DNA from 2 places in the Dactylosporangium darangshiense genome. Region 2 is predicted to be linked to the other one. Evidence: riboswitches for the same ligand, from Rfam matches in the RefSeq annotation. Region 2 holds a riboswitch; the other holds the start of a gene.
What was found. A riboswitch is a leader RNA that binds a small molecule or an ion and turns the genes downstream of it on or off. The one in region 2 is predicted to bind thiamine pyrophosphate.
Positions count from the first base shown of each region.

Region 1: it holds a riboswitch for thiamine pyrophosphate, as region 2 does, so the genes downstream of both, ABD901_RS52305 (ECF transporter S component) here and thiS (sulfur carrier protein ThiS) in region 2, are expected to answer to the same signal.

Region 1 is NZ_BAABAT010000062.1:16,248-19,641, reverse strand. It holds gene ABD901_RS52315 (acyl-CoA dehydrogenase family protein) at 1-878, opposite strand, end outside; gene ABD901_RS52310 (alpha/beta fold hydrolase) at 942-1,769, opposite strand; TPP riboswitch at 1,822-1,937, shown strand; gene ABD901_RS52305 (ECF transporter S component) at 2,022-2,594, shown strand; gene ABD901_RS52300 (ABC transporter ATP-binding protein) at 2,591-3,394, shown strand, end outside.
Region 2 is NZ_BAABAT010000017.1:71,501-74,894, reverse strand. It holds gene thiD (bifunctional hydroxymethylpyrimidine kinase/phosphomethylpyrimidine kinase) at 1-202, opposite strand, end outside; gene ABD901_RS28505 (thiamine phosphate synthase) at 199-717, opposite strand; gene ABD901_RS28500 (thiazole synthase) at 711-1,475, opposite strand; gene thiS (sulfur carrier protein ThiS) at 1,468-1,671, opposite strand; TPP riboswitch at 1,670-1,780, opposite strand; gene thiO (glycine oxidase ThiO) at 1,806-2,846, opposite strand; gene thiE (thiamine phosphate synthase) at 2,843-3,394, opposite strand, start outside.

The DNA.
Region 1 (3,394 bases), on a different contig from region 2:
GACAGCCGGCCCGTGTTGAGCGTGCTCAGCGCGATGCGAAGGCCCTGGCCCTCGCCGCCGATGACGTTGGCCGCCGGCACCCGCACGTCGTGGAAGCGGGTGACGCTGTTCTCCAGGCCGCGCAGGCCCATGAAGGCGTTGCGCCGCTCGATCGTGACGCCGGGCGCGTCGCCCTCGACCACGAACGCGGTGATGCCGCCGCGGTGGCCCTCGCTCTTGGGCACCAGCGCCATGACCACGAACAGTGTGGCCAGGGTGCCGTTGGTGGCCCACAGCTTGACCCCGTTGAGCAGGTAGTCACCCTCCGGCGTCGGTACCGCGGACGTGCGCATGTTGGCCGGGTAGGAGCCGACCTCCGGCTCGGTGAGCAGGAACGCCGACACCTCGCCGCCGGCCAGGCGGGGCAGGAAGCGCTGCTTCTGCTCGTCGGTGCCGACCAGCTTGAGCGGCTGCGGCACGCCGATGGACTGGTGCGCCGACAGCAGCGCGCCGATGGACGGGTTGACCGAGCCGACGAGCATCAGCGCGCGGCAGTAGTCCAGGTTGGTCAGGCCGAGCCCGCCGTACTTCTCGTCGATCTTCATCCCGAAGGCGCCCAGCTCACCGAGGGAGGTGAGCACCTCGTCCGGGATGCGCGCGTCGCGCTCGATCTGCTGCCCGTCGACCTCGGCGGACATGAACGCGGCCAGCTTCGCGCGGAACTCGGCGCCGCGGGCCTCGGCTACCGGGTCGAGCTCCGGCAGTGGGTCGATGAGATCGAGGCGGAGCCGGCCGAGGAAGAGCTCCTTGCCGAAGCTGGGCTTCCTCCACTCGGTTTCGCGACTCTCCTCGATGACCTTGCGCGCCTCCCGTTCCGCGCGCACCTCCGTGGAAACCATGGCCACCCCCAGGTAGACGGGCCTAACACCAGGTTATTACCCGCGGGTAGCCGGCACCATGCCTCAAGCCAGGCAGCGGGCAACCACGGCGGCGGCGACCTCAGATGGCGCCTGATCGGGGATCCAGTGACTGACCCCCGCAAGGGGGACGAACCGGTAGTCCGCGCTCACGTACTCCGCGCAGGCCCGGGCGGCCGTGGCGCCGATGGCCAGGTCGCCGTCGCTCCACACGTACGTCGTCGGGACCGTCGCCTGCCCCAGGCCCACCAGGTCGAGTGAGCTCATCGCCCGGTACCAGTTCAGCGCCGCCGTCAGCGCGCCCGGCTCGAGCAGCGGCCGCACGTAGGCGTCCACGCCGGCCGCATCGAGCCCGGCGCCGTCGAAGATCGCCCGCAGCCGCCGCGCGTCGCCCTCCAGCAGCACCTCCTCGGCCTTGCCGGGCTGGCGGAAGAGCTTGATGTAGGCGGAGCGGGCGCGCTGGTCGGGGTCGTTGGCGTAGGCGTACGCCGAGGCGTGCGGGTGCGGCACCGAGACCGCCGTGAGCGTGCGGACCCGCGCCGGATGGCGAAGCGCCACATGCCAGGCGCAGATGGCCCCCCAGTCGTGGCCCACCAGGTGTACCGACGCAAGATCCAGGGCGTCGAGAACGGCCACGGCGTCCAGGGCGCACTCGGCGATGCGGTAGGCCTCGGCGCCCTGCGGCCGGGCGCCCGGCGACGTGCCGCGCTGGTCGAGGGCGTAGGTGCGCAGGCCGGCGGCGTGCAGCGCCGGGGTGACCGCCGCCCACTCGCCGCTGTGCTGGGGGAAGCCGTGCAGCAGCAGGACCGGCGCCCCGCCGTCCGGCCCGCCGGCGACCACGTCGAACGTCAGATCGCGCGCCGTGATTTTCATGACCAGAGACTACGAGTCAAGAAGGTTCACTGTTACCTTCGGGAAACAACTTCACATCCGACAGGGGAGCGCACAGCGCTGAGAGTGCGGCGGCCGCCATGCGGGCGTCGCAGACCCTCGAACCTGATCTGGGTAATGCCAGCGCAGGGAGCTCGGTCACCTCACGCCAGACCGCCATGTCCGTCCAACAATCAGGCGGTCGTGGCGGCGCGTCTCCTTCTGGTTCCCCCCGAACTAGGAGGTTCACCAACCATGCAGACCCGTTGGCGCACCGTCGACATCGTCGTGGCGTCCGTCATCGCCGTGGCGTTCGCGGCGGTGTTCTACGCCTGGAACAACCTCTGGACCGCCCTGGAGGGCAGCTTCGCGCTGCCGTGGCGGGCCGTCATCTACGGCGTGTGGCTGATCCCGGGCGTGCTCGGCCCGATGGTCATCCGCAAGCCCGGCGCCGGCCTCTACACCGAGATCGTCGCCGCGACCGTGTCCGCGCTGTTCGGCTCCGCGTGGGGGCTGGGCGTCGTCGTGTCCGGCCTGGTGCAGGGCATCGGCGGCGAGTTCGGCTTCGCCGCGACCGGCTACCGCGGGTACCGCGTCGGCAACGCCGTCGTCGCGGGCGGCCTGGCCGGGCTGGGCGCGTCGCTGCTGGACCTGACCGTGTACTACAGCAGCACGTTCACGGTCGGCCAGAAGTGGACCTACGTGGCGCTCGTCGTCCTCAGCGGCGCCGTGGTCGCCGGCGCCGGCAGCTGGGCGCTGCAGCGCGCGCTGTCCAGGACCGGCGTGCTGGACCGCTTCCCCTCCGGCCGGGAGCGGGTCGCGGTCTGAGCACGGTCGAACTCCGCGGGTTCGGGTGGCGCCACGCCGGGCGTAAAGCCTGGGCGGTGCGCCACCTGGACCTGCGCATCGAGCACGGCGAGCGGGTCCTGCTGCTCGGCGCCTCCGGCGCGGGCAAGTCGACCCTGCTCGCCGCGCTCGCCGGCCTGCTCGCCGAGGACTCCGGCGAGCAGGAGGGCGAGGTCCTCGTCGACGGCAGGCCCGCGACGCAGGCCCGCCACGAGACCGGCATCGTCTTCCAGGACCCGCAGACCCAGCTGGTGATGCGCCGCAGCGGCGACGACGTCGCGTTCGGCCTGGAGAACCGGGCCGTGCCGCGCGAGCAGATCTGGCCCGCGGTCGACGCGGCGCTGGCCGCCGTCGGCTTCCCCTACGGCCGCGACCGCGACACCGCGGCGCTGTCCGGCGGCGAGCAGCAGCGCCTCGCCATCGCCGGCGCCATCGCGCTGCGGCCCCGCCTGCTGCTGCTCGACGAGCCGACCGCCAACCTGGACCCGGACGGGGCGCAGCTGGTGCGCACGGCCATCGCCAAGGCGCTGCAGGACCTCGACGCGACGATGGTGCTCGTCGAGCACCGGGTCGAGGAGGCGATGCCGCTGGTCGACCGCACGATCGTGATCGGCGAGGACTCCGGCGCGGTGTGGGCGCCGGGCGCGGCGCTGCCCGCGCGCCGCGCGCCCGGGCCGCCGGGCGACGCGCTGCTCACCGCGGAGGCGCTGCGGCTGCCGTTCACCGAGCTCGACGAGGTGGTACGCCAGGGCGAGGCCCTGGCCGTGCAGGGGCCCAACGGC
Region 2 (3,394 bases):
CGAGCTGCGCGGCGACGAAGTCCGGCGCGACGGCCGAGATGCCGCGCACGCCCACGGTGTTCTGCGCGGTCAGCGCCGTGATCACGCTGGTGCCGAACACCCCGTGCGAGGCGAACGTCTTGAGGTCGGCCTGGATGCCGGCGCCGCCGCCCGAGTCCGAGCCCGCGATGGTCATCGCGACGGGAGGGTTCGGGCCGCTCATGCGGTCAGCAGCTCCTTCACGAACCGGGCCGGGTCCTCGGCCCGCATGACCGCACCCATCACGGCCACGCCGGCCGCGCCCTCGTCGAGGCAGTCGCGGACGCGGACCGCGGTGTCGACCCCGCCCAGCGCGTACACCGGGACCGGCGCGACCTGCGCCATGCGGCCCAGCGCCGCCAGGCCCAGCGGCGGGCCGTAGCCGGGCTTGCTGCGCGTCGGGTAGATCGGCGAGAGGGTGGCGAAGTCGACGCCGCCGTCCTCGCCGGCCGCGACCAGGTCCTCCTGGCAGTGGCACTTGCGCAGCGCCGGGTCCTCCTCGAGCAGCAGCCGCCCGCCGACGCCGTCGAGGGCGGTGCGCAGCGCCGAGGCGAGCTTGAGCCGCCGCCGCGGCGGGAGGTCGTGCTCGCGCAGGACGACCGCGCGGGCGCCGCCGTCGATCGCCATCGCGATCACCTCCTCCAGCGGCCGCTCGGCCTGCCGGCGGTCGGTGAAGACGATGAGGCCGGGCTCTACCACGGCATACCTCCGGTCGGGCTGGATGCGGTCGCGTGCAGCCGGCGCGGGATGCGCCCGGCGCCGTAGGCCAGCCGCCCGGCCCGCACCGCGAGGCGCATCGCCTCGGCCATGCGCGCCGGGTCCTCCGCCCGGGTCACCGCGGAGGCGAGCAGCACGCCGTCGCAGCCCAGCTCCATGGCCAGGGCCGCGTCGGAGGCGGTGCCGATGCCGGCGTCGAGGATGACCGGGACGGTGACCTTCTGCCGGATCAGCGCGATGTTGTGCGGGTTGCGGATGCCCAGGCCGGAGCCGATGGGCGCGCCGAGGGGCATCACGGCGGCGCACCCGGCGTCGGCGAGGCGCTGGGCGAGGATCGGGTCGTCGCTGGTGTACGGCAGGACGACGAAACCGTCCTCGACCAGCTGCGCGGCGGCGGCGACCAGCTCGACCCCGTCGGGCAGGAGGGTGTCCTCGTCGCCGATCACCTCGAGCTTCACCCACTCGGTGCCGAATGCCTCGCGCGCCAGGTGGGCGAGCTTCACCGCCTCGGTCGCCGTGTAGCACCCGGCGGTGTTGGGCAGGACGCGCACGCCGCAGCGCTCGATGACGCCGAGCAGCGACGGCGCGGCCGGGTCGAGCCGGCGCAGCGCCACGGTGACGAGCGCGGTCTCGCTGGCCCGGATCGCCGCCTCCAGTGCGGCGTGGCTGGTCGCGCCCCCGGTGCCGAGGATGAGCCGCGAAGAAAGCTCCTTGCCCGCGATGAAGAGGCCTTCATCCACCCTGCACCGCCGTGAGCACCTCGACGTGATCGCCGTCGGCGGGGCGGGTGTCCGCCCAGCGCGCCCTGGGCACCACGTCCCCGTTCAGCGCGACGGCGATCCCGCGCGGGTCATCCCCGGCGAGCGTGCGCACCACGTCGGCGACGGTGGTGTCGTCGTCGACGGTCGATGCGACGGCATTGACTACGAGGTGCATACGGCTCACTCCTGCCTCCCTGCGCCGGCATGATCCGGATCAGGTTCGACGGTCGGGGGCTCACAGCCCCCCTCTCAGCCCGGTCACACCGGACTCCCGTGGGGTACGCCTCGACCATAACGCCGCGGCCGGGCTCAGGTAAAGCGACCCGCCCCGAAGGGGGTAACGTCCACGCTGGTCGTTCCCCTGGTGACCAGGTCGGCGATGACCTCGCCGGTGACCGGGGCCAGCAGCACGCCGTTGCGGTGGTGGCCGGTCGCCACGAGGACGCGGTCCCCGTCCAGCCGGCCCAGGACCGGGGCGTTGTCCGGCGTGCCGGGCCGCAGGCCGGCCAGGGTCTCGGCCAGCGCGAGCTCGGCGACGCCGGGCACCAGGTCGGCCGCCGGGCGGAGCAGGTCGAGCACGCCGCCGGCGGTCACCGTCGTGTCCGCGCCGCGCTCCTCCTCGGTGGCGCCGATGACCAGTTCGCCGTCGGCGCGCGGGACGAGGTACACGTGACGGCCGCTCGCAACACCGCGGATCACGTGCGTGAGCAGCGGTTCGGGCCCGCGCAGCCGCAGCAGCTGGCCCTTCACCGGCCGGACGGGCAGGCCGGTCAGCGACGCCGAGCCGGCGCCGGTGGCGATGATGATCACATCCTCCCGCAGCGTGGACAGCTCGTCGATCTTGTGCGGCGCGAACCGCAGCGGCAGGCTCCGCAGGGCGCCCAGCAGCCGGCGCGGGTCGACCTGGTGGTCGCCGGGCGCGAACGCGCCGCCGCGGACCCGCGGTGAGAGCAGCGGCTCGCGCTCGCGCAGCTGCCGGCCGGTGAGCGGCTCGATCGGCGTTCCGGCGCGGCGGTAGTACCCCACCAGCCGGTCGATCTCGGCCTGGTCGTCGCCGGTGAGCGCGACGAGGAGCGTCCCTTCGGCGCGGTACGCCAGGTCGTGCCCGGTGCGCGCCTCGACCCGCCCGGCGAAGGACGCCCAGCGCCCCATCGACTCGAGCATGAGCGCCTGCAGCGCCTCCTCGCCGTAGTTGGACTCGGCGGTCGGCGCGAGCATGCCGGCCGCGACCTGCCCGGCGCCGGCGCTCGGGTCCGGGTCGTAGACGGTGATGTCCTCGACGCCGCGCTCCAGCAGCTCGAACGCGATCGACAGCCCGATGACGCCGCCGCCGATGATCCCGACGCTCATCGCACGAACTCCGCCGCCGCCGCGAAGGGGTCGGCCGCGCCGCTGACCGCGCCGACCACGGCCACCGCGTGCGCGCCGGCCGCGTAGAGCTCGCCCGCCCGGTCCGCGGTGACGCCGCCGATCGCCACCACGGGTACCGACACTGCTTGCGCAACGGCCCGGATCCCGGCCGGCCCGATCGCGTCCGGCAGCCCGGACTTCGTCGTGGTCGCGAACGCCGGCCCAACGCCCAGGTAGGAGGCCCCGTCGGCGACCGCGCGCCGCGCGGTCTGCGGGTCGCGCGCGGTCGCGCCGAGGATCGCGTCCGGCCCGAGGATGCGCCGGGCCGCGGCCACGGGCAGGTCGTCGGCGCCGACGTGCCCGCCGTCGGCACCGGCGGCGAGCGCGATGTGCAGCCGGTCGTTGACCAGGCAGGTGCGGCCCAGCTCGCGGCACATCGCCAGCACCCTGACGGTCAGCTCGTAGGCCTCGCGGTCGGTGACGTGGTCCTCGGGCCGCACCTGGATCACGTCGAAGCCGGCGCGCAGCGCGGCCGCCACGATGTCCAG